DNA from 2 places in the Desemzia sp. C1 genome. Region 1 is predicted to be linked to the other one. Evidence: a T-box and tRNA genes for the amino acid it is inferred to sense, from the RefSeq annotation. Region 1 holds a T-box; the other holds one or more tRNA genes.
The links. A T-box is a leader RNA that pairs with one kind of tRNA and senses whether it is charged. The one in region 1 lies ahead of argS (arginine--tRNA ligase), so its partner is inferred to be a tRNA-Arg.

Region 1 (3,623 bases):
AAGGGTATTTCACCCCTGTTTCCACCTAGTTGTCGTTACCATCCTACTTGTTCCCAATATTCCATTGAGGCTGTTCGAAAGCATGGTGCGTTGAAAGGTTCGATTATGGGGATCTCAAGAATTATGCGTTGTCATCCTTTTGTTAGCGGCGGACATGATCCAGTACCAGAACATTTTACTATAAGACGAAACAAAAAAGAAACCAGCAAGTTCCATTAATTGGACTGCTGGTTTCTTTTTTAGTGTATTCATGAAAGGTGAGGTAAATTCATTAGGAGTAAGTGTATTGCTTCAGATTAATTCGCACTCTACATTTGGTCTGGTGAGTGGACTCCTAATAATCTTAAGTCTTCTTTCAGTAAAATAGCTACAGCTTGAACAAGAGCCAAGCGAGCTGGTTTTTCAGCATCTTCGGTTAAGACACGGCTGTTAGCGTAGTACTTGTTGAAAGCTTGTGCCAAATGAATCGCATGTTTTGCGATGACAGATGGCTCTAGTTTATCAAAAGCACGTTGAACAGTTTCTGGGTATTCTTGGATCAATTTGATAACTTCCCAGCTGTAAGAGTCGTTTAAAGCATAAGCAGCATCTAATGAAAGTTCACCTGCATCAGCTTTACGCAAAATACTTAAAGCTCTAGCTCGAGAGTATTGTACATAAGGTCCAGTTTCGCCTTCAAATTGTACGATTTCTTCGATAGTGAAGTCAAAGTTGTTCAAGCGATCATTTTTAAGATCGTGGAAGACAACCGCTCCGATACCTACTTGGTTAGCAACCGTTTCTTTGTTTTCTAAATCAGGGTTTTTAGCTTCGATTTGTTTTAAGGCTACTGAAACAGCATCATCCAATACTTCTTCTAAAAGAACGATTTTCCCTTTACGAGTAGATAACTTTTTACCATCTTTAGTAATCAAGCCGAATGGTACGTGGTGCATATCTTCAGCCCAATCGTAACCCATTTCTTTTAGTACAGCCTTTAATTGTTTGAAGTGGTTGCTTTGTTCATTACCAACTGCATAAAGAGATAAGGCAAAATCGTAAGTACGTTTACGATAAATAGCAGCTGCCAAATCACGTGTAATGTATAATGTAGCGCCGTCTGATTTTTTGATCAAAGCAGGGTTTAAGTCGTATTTTTCTAGATCTACGATGCTAGCTCCATTGTCGACAGTTAACAGATTTTTTTCTTCTAATAAGTCGACAACTTCTTGCATCTTGTCGTTATAGAAAGCTTCTCCATTGAAAGAGTCAAAAGTGATTTCTAGTTTATCGTAAATGCGGTTGAATTCTTTCATCGATTCAGCCTTGAACCATTTCCATAATTCAACAGCTTCTTCATCGCCATCTTCTAGTTTTTTGAACCATTCACGGCCGTCATCTTCTAAAGCAGGATTTTCTTCTGCTTCATCATGAAATTTTACATATAATTTTAGGAGTTCTTGAATAGGGTTTTCTCTAACAGCTTCTTCGGATCCCCAAAGTTTATAAGCAGTCATCAATTTACCGAATTGAGTTCCCCAGTCGCCTAAATGATTGATCTTGATAGGGTTGTAACCCATTTTCTCAACGATATTTGCTAATGCATTTCCGATAACAGTTGAACGTAAATGACCCAAAGATATAGGTTTAGCAATGTTCGGTGAAGACATATCAATAGGAATGTTTTTTCCTTCTCCGACGTTGTTGGCACCAAAATTGTCTTGTTGAGTAAGGATTTCTTTCAATACAGTTGAGCTGACGAATTTTTTATCTAAGAAGAAGTTTAAGTAAGGACCTACAACTTCTACTTTTTCAACGATTGGAGAGCTGATTTTTTCTCCTAGATCAGCAGCGATTTGCTGAGGGGCTTTACGAAAAACTTTAGCTAATGAGAATGTAGGGAAAGCCACATCCCCATGTTCTACTGATTTTGGTTTTTCAAGTAAGCCAAGAATATCTTCTAAAGATAACGATTCAAAAACGTGTTCGTGTAAAGACTGAGCAATTTGTAATTTGTAATCCATTTTAAAATCTCCTCCGATTAATAATAATTTGGTTTTTATTTTTCATTCTGAATGAATAGTAAATAAGGTGAACGATATTGAACTTTATTTTACGATCAGTAAATCCGGTTCGTCTTAGAATCAATAAGGACGAATAAATCGTGCACGGCTAAAAGTTGATTTTTAGGCAAAAAAATAGCCCTTCTTTAGTTATTTCCATGAATAAACTAAAAAAGAGACGAGAAATTCCCGCGGTACCACTCTCATTGTAATGCCCTAAAGACACAACCACTTGATTCAGGGTAACGGCTTGAATTAGCCGGACAGAACTCATTGGGTTAACCCATTCGTTCATATCTCTCAAAAGTGCGCTTCCTGCAAAACTCTATTACTGGCTTACACCGTCCCAGCTCGCTTTTTAATGTCCTTAAGCAGTACTCTCTTTATCTACGATCGTTTCATTCAATTTTGTACAGCTAATTATAACAAAATAGGGAGTAAGTTGCTATCCTTTTCCTGAAAAAGAATCTTTATTCATTTTTTTTGTAAAATTAGTCGAAATATTAACCGCTTTCTAATGTTTTTTGATATACTTGTAGACAAAGATACGAATTACATATGGAGGTTTTGATATGAAGAAAACAAATCGTCAATTAGCAATTAAACAAATTATTACTAATCGAGATATTTCTACGCAAGATGAATTGCTCCATTATTTAAAAGAAGAAGGTGTGGACGCAACTCAAGCAACGATCTCTAGAGACATCAAAGAAATGAACTTGATTAAGACGTCTACTCCGCAAGGCGGCATGAAGTATACGTTGTACCAAACAAATAACCTTTCCGTTGAAGAGCGTCTGCAGTCAACATTGGGAGATGTGGTAGTGAAATTAGAACGGGTTCAATTTATGACCATTCTGGTGACTATACCTGGTAATGCTCATGTAGCAGCAGCTTTGATCGACACGATCGAATTCCCTGAAGTCGTGGCATCTGTTGGAGGAAACGATACTTGCTTGTTGATTTCTAAAGATGAAGAGAATGCCCAAAAGATGTATGATTATTTGAAACAATTCGTGAATATTCATTAACAAAAACAACTCAATCCTAGATTATTCATACTTTTAGCATTAGTGTCTTAAAATCGGATAATCTTTCGGTTTTGGCCGTATTCCTTTTTCACTCCCTAGGTGATGAAAAAGGACTAGTAAAACATGGATGCATTACGATTTTGAAGTACTTTTATGAAAAGTACGAATAATCTAGGAATTGTTGTTTTAATTAAATTTTATAGAGAGGGGATTTAATTATGTGGTTTTTTATTTTGGTTATTATAGTCGTGGGGATTGCTTCTGCTAATAGCAAAGAAAGAGGAGAAGGAGAATTTGGATGCATTCATTGGATTTTAGCAATTCTCTTTTGTTTTGTTTTTCCACCAATCGTTCCTTTTGTGCTACTTCTTTTGGGGATAGGGTTAGTAATAAATTTTTTCTCACACTAAGTATACATTTCAGACTTAGTGAATTAGATAAACTTCCAGTGATATCTTGTAATAAAGGATTTTCCGAGGGACACTATTTCACATGGCTCGCTACAGATGAAACAAAGTCTTGATCCACTTGATTGAAATCCAATCATTGG
Region 2 (3,623 bases), 850 kb from region 1:
GGCGTCATTATGACGTCGTCAGCTTTTATCGCATGACCCGTACGGGATTCGAACCCGTGTTACCGCCGTGAAAGGGCGGTGTCTTAACCGCTTGACCAACGGGCCTTAATTAATTATTTTTAACCATAAGGTAATGGGCCTAAATGGACTCGAACCATCGACCTCACGCTTATCAGGCGTGCGCTCTAACCAGCTGAGCTATAGGCCCTGAAGACATAAAAAAAGAGCGGGTGAGGAGAATCGAACTCCCATCATCAGCTTGGAAGGCTGAGGTTTTACCACTAAACTACACCCGCATTTTAGTTATGGCCCGGGACAGAGTCGAACTGCCGACACCTTGAGCTTCAATCAAGTGCTCTACCAACTGAGCTACCGGGCCTTATATTCAGTTAAAACGGTCTCGACGGGAATCGAACCCGCGATCTTCTGCGTGACAGGCAGACATGTTAACCCCTACACCACGAGACCTTTGTTGCTGTTTCTATTGCTTATAGAGCAATATATTGCGGGGACAGGACTTGAACCTGTGACCTTCGGGTTATGAGCCCGACGAGCTGCCAACTGCTCCACCCCGCGATAATATAAATGTTTCTGCCCACAAAAAGTGAGTTAAGGAGGATAAGGGATTCGAACCCTTGCGTGCTTTTACACACCTGACGGTTTTCAAGACCGTTCCCTTCAGCCGGACTTGGGTAATCCTCCGGTATAACAATTAATCTATTTGATTTGATAAGGTAATGAAACCTTATGACCCGTACGGGATTCGAACCCGTGTTACCGCCGTGAAAGGGCGGTGTCTTAACCGCTTGACCAACGGGCCTTTAATTCTTATCATATTATGGAATGGTGCTAAAACTTACGGAGAAGGAGGGATTTGAACCCTCGCGCCGCGTTAGCGACCTACACCCTTAGCAGGGGCGCCTCTTCAGCCACTTGAGTACTTCCCCAAACCACATATATGCTGTTATACATCCAAGAAAAACTTGGTGCAATGGGCCTAAATGGACTCGAACCATCGACCTCACGCTTATCAGGCGTGCGCTCTAACCAGCTGAGCTATAGGCCCATAAAAAAAGCGGGTGAGGAGAATCGAACTCCCATCATCAGCTTGGAAGGCTGAGGTTTTACCACTAAACTACACCCGCATAAACGGTCTCGACGGGAATCGAACCCGCGATCTTCTGCGTGACAGGCAGACATGTTAACCCCTACACCACGAGACCATTGTTGCTATTTCTATTGCTTATAGAGCAATATATTGCGGGGACAGGACTTGAACCTGTGACCTTCGGGTTATGAGCCCGACGAGCTGCCAACTGCTCCACCCCGCGATAATATAAATGTTTCTGCCCACAAAAGTGAGTTAAGGAGGATAAGGGATTCGAACCCTTGCGTGCTTTTACACACCTGACGGTTTTCAAGACCGTTCCCTTCAGCCGGACTTGGGTAATCCTCCATAGTTACAAGGAAAATCTAATCAAAAGATCAAAGTGGACCTTGTAGGACTCGAACCTACGACCGGACGGTTATGAGCCGTCTGCTCTAACCAACTGAGCTAAAGGTCCAAGTTCTTTTATTCAATTAAAGTAGCGGCGGAGGGGATCGAACCCACGACCTCCCGGGTATGAACCGGACGCTCTAGCCATCTGAGCTACACCGCCATAATTAAATTAAGAAAGCTTGTTACAATGGAGCCTAGCGGGATCGAACCGCTGACCTCCTGCGTGCAAGGCAGGCGCTCTCCCAGCTGAGCTAAGGCCCCTAGAAAGAAATCGGGAATACAGGATTCGAACCTGCGACCCCTTGGTCCCAAACCAAGTGCTCTACCAAGCTGAGCTAATTCCCGTATACTTTTTGCAACACTCTATAAAAGAGATGCACCCAGCAAGAGTCGAACTTGCAACCGCTTGATTCGTAGTCAAGTACTCTATCCAATTGAGCTATGGGTGCAAAATAAATGGTGCCGAGGGCCGGAATCGAACCGGCACGGATATCACTACCCGCAGGATTTTAAGTCCTGTGCGTCTACCTGTTCCGCCACCCCGGCTTTAATGAACAAGTTATTGTTTCTAGCATAACTAGAAAGCGGAAAACGGGGTTCGAACCCGCGACCCCCACCTTGGCAAGGTGGTGCTCTACCACTGAGCTATTTCCGCAAATGGTGCCGGCTAAAGGATTTGAACCCTCGACCCTCTGATTACAAATCAGATGCTCTACCAACTGAGCTAAGCCGGCTGATGTTACAACCAATAAAAATATGGTGCGGGTGAAGGGACTTGAACCCCCACGCCTCGCGGCGCTAGATCCTAAATCTAGTGCGTCTGCCAATTCCGCCACACCCGCATATCTTAAATTAGGCAACATACTAGCTGATACAACTAGTATGAGTCATGCAGGATTCGAACCTGCGACCCTCTGATTAAAAGTCAGATGCTCTACCAACTGAGCTAATGACTCATGGTGGAGGTTAACGGGCTCGAACCGCTGACCCTCTGCTTGTAAGGCAGATGCTCTCCCAACTGAGCTAAACCTCCAAAAAAACTATGCGTGGCAACGTCCTAGTCTCACAAGGGGAAACCCCTCACTACCTTCGGCGCTAAGAAGCTTAACTTCTGTGTTCGGCATGGGAACAGGTGTGACCTTCTTGCCATCATCACCACACATATTGAGAACCTTGCGCTCTCAAAACTGGATTTGTCTAATATCGCATTCGTTCGGATCCGTTGAATCCACCTAAAATCTTGGTTAAGTCCTCGACCGATTAGTATTGGTCCGCTCCGCCTATCACTAGACTTCCACTTCCAACCTATCTACCTGATCATCTCTCAGGGGTCTTACTCACTTACGTGATGGGAAATCTCATCTTGAGGGGGGCTTCACGCTTAGATGCTTTCAGCGTTTATCCCTTCCACACATAGCTACCCAGCGATGCTCTTGGCAGAACAACTGGTACACCAGCGGTGTGTCCATCCCGGTCCTCTCGTACTAAGGACAGCTCCTCTCAAATTTCCTACGCCCGCGACGGATAGGGACCGAACTGTCTCACGACGTTCTGAACCCAGCTCGCGTACCGCTTTAATGGGCGAACAGCCCAACCCTTGGGACCGACTACAGCCCCAGGATGCGATGAGCCGACATCGAGGTGCCAAACCTCCCCGTCGATGTGGACTCTTGGGGGAGATAAGCCTGTTATCCCCAGGGTAGCTTTTATCCGTTGAGCGATGGCCCTTCCATGCGGAACCACCGGATCACTAAGCCCGACTTTCGTCCCTGCTCGACTTGTAGGTCTCGCAGTCAAGCTCCCTTCTGCCTTTACACTCTACGAATGATTTCCAACCATTCTGAGGGAACCTTTGGGCGCCTCCGTTACATTTTAGGAGGCGACCGCCCCAGTCAAACTGCCCGTCTGACACTGTCTCCCGACCAGATCATGGTCGAGGGTTAGAGTGGCCATACAGCAAGGGTAGTATCCCACCAATGCCTCCACCAAGACTGGCGTCCTGGCTTCAATAGCTCCTACCTATCCTGTACAAGCTGTACAGACACTCAATATCAAACTGCAGTAAAGCTCCATGGGGTCTTTCCGTCCTGTCGCGGGTAACCTGCATCTTCACAGGTACTAT

Region 2: it has a tRNA-Arg gene. The T-box ahead of argS (arginine--tRNA ligase) is inferred to sense a tRNA for this amino acid. The anticodon was not compared.

What each region holds. Positions count from the first base shown of each region.
Region 1 covers NZ_JAJIZP010000003.1:2,596,862-2,600,484, reverse strand. Annotated here, with positions in the region: gene yidD (membrane protein insertion efficiency factor YidD) at 1-219, shown strand, start outside; gene argS (arginine--tRNA ligase) at 309-2,003, opposite strand; T-box leader at 2,214-2,441, opposite strand; gene argR (arginine repressor) at 2,615-3,073, shown strand; gene LMF32_RS12960 (hypothetical protein) at 3,292-3,483, shown strand.
Region 2 covers NZ_JAJIZP010000003.1:1,749,142-1,752,764, reverse strand. Annotated here, with positions in the region: tRNA gene LMF32_RS09000 (tRNA-Glu) at 34-105, opposite strand; tRNA gene LMF32_RS08995 (tRNA-Ile) at 135-208, opposite strand; tRNA gene LMF32_RS08990 (tRNA-Gly) at 226-296, opposite strand; tRNA gene LMF32_RS08985 (tRNA-Phe) at 307-379, opposite strand; tRNA gene LMF32_RS08980 (tRNA-Asp) at 396-468, opposite strand; tRNA gene LMF32_RS08975 (tRNA-Met) at 504-576, opposite strand; tRNA gene LMF32_RS08970 (tRNA-Ser) at 613-702, opposite strand; tRNA gene LMF32_RS08965 (tRNA-Glu) at 749-820, opposite strand; tRNA gene LMF32_RS08960 (tRNA-Ser) at 860-947, opposite strand; tRNA gene LMF32_RS08955 (tRNA-Ile) at 993-1,066, opposite strand; tRNA gene LMF32_RS08950 (tRNA-Gly) at 1,075-1,145, opposite strand; tRNA gene LMF32_RS08945 (tRNA-Asp) at 1,151-1,223, opposite strand; tRNA gene LMF32_RS08940 (tRNA-Met) at 1,259-1,331, opposite strand; tRNA gene LMF32_RS08935 (tRNA-Ser) at 1,367-1,456, opposite strand; tRNA gene LMF32_RS08930 (tRNA-Ile) at 1,492-1,565, opposite strand; tRNA gene LMF32_RS08925 (tRNA-Met) at 1,588-1,661, opposite strand; tRNA gene LMF32_RS08920 (tRNA-Ala) at 1,690-1,762, opposite strand; tRNA gene LMF32_RS08915 (tRNA-Pro) at 1,773-1,846, opposite strand; tRNA gene LMF32_RS08910 (tRNA-Arg) at 1,877-1,950, opposite strand; tRNA gene LMF32_RS08905 (tRNA-Leu) at 1,959-2,047, opposite strand; tRNA gene LMF32_RS08900 (tRNA-Gly) at 2,085-2,156, opposite strand; tRNA gene LMF32_RS08895 (tRNA-Thr) at 2,160-2,235, opposite strand; tRNA gene LMF32_RS08890 (tRNA-Leu) at 2,259-2,343, opposite strand; tRNA gene LMF32_RS08885 (tRNA-Lys) at 2,385-2,457, opposite strand; tRNA gene LMF32_RS08880 (tRNA-Val) at 2,459-2,534, opposite strand; rRNA gene rrf (5S ribosomal RNA) at 2,546-2,661, opposite strand; rRNA gene LMF32_RS08870 (23S ribosomal RNA) at 2,742-3,623, opposite strand, start outside.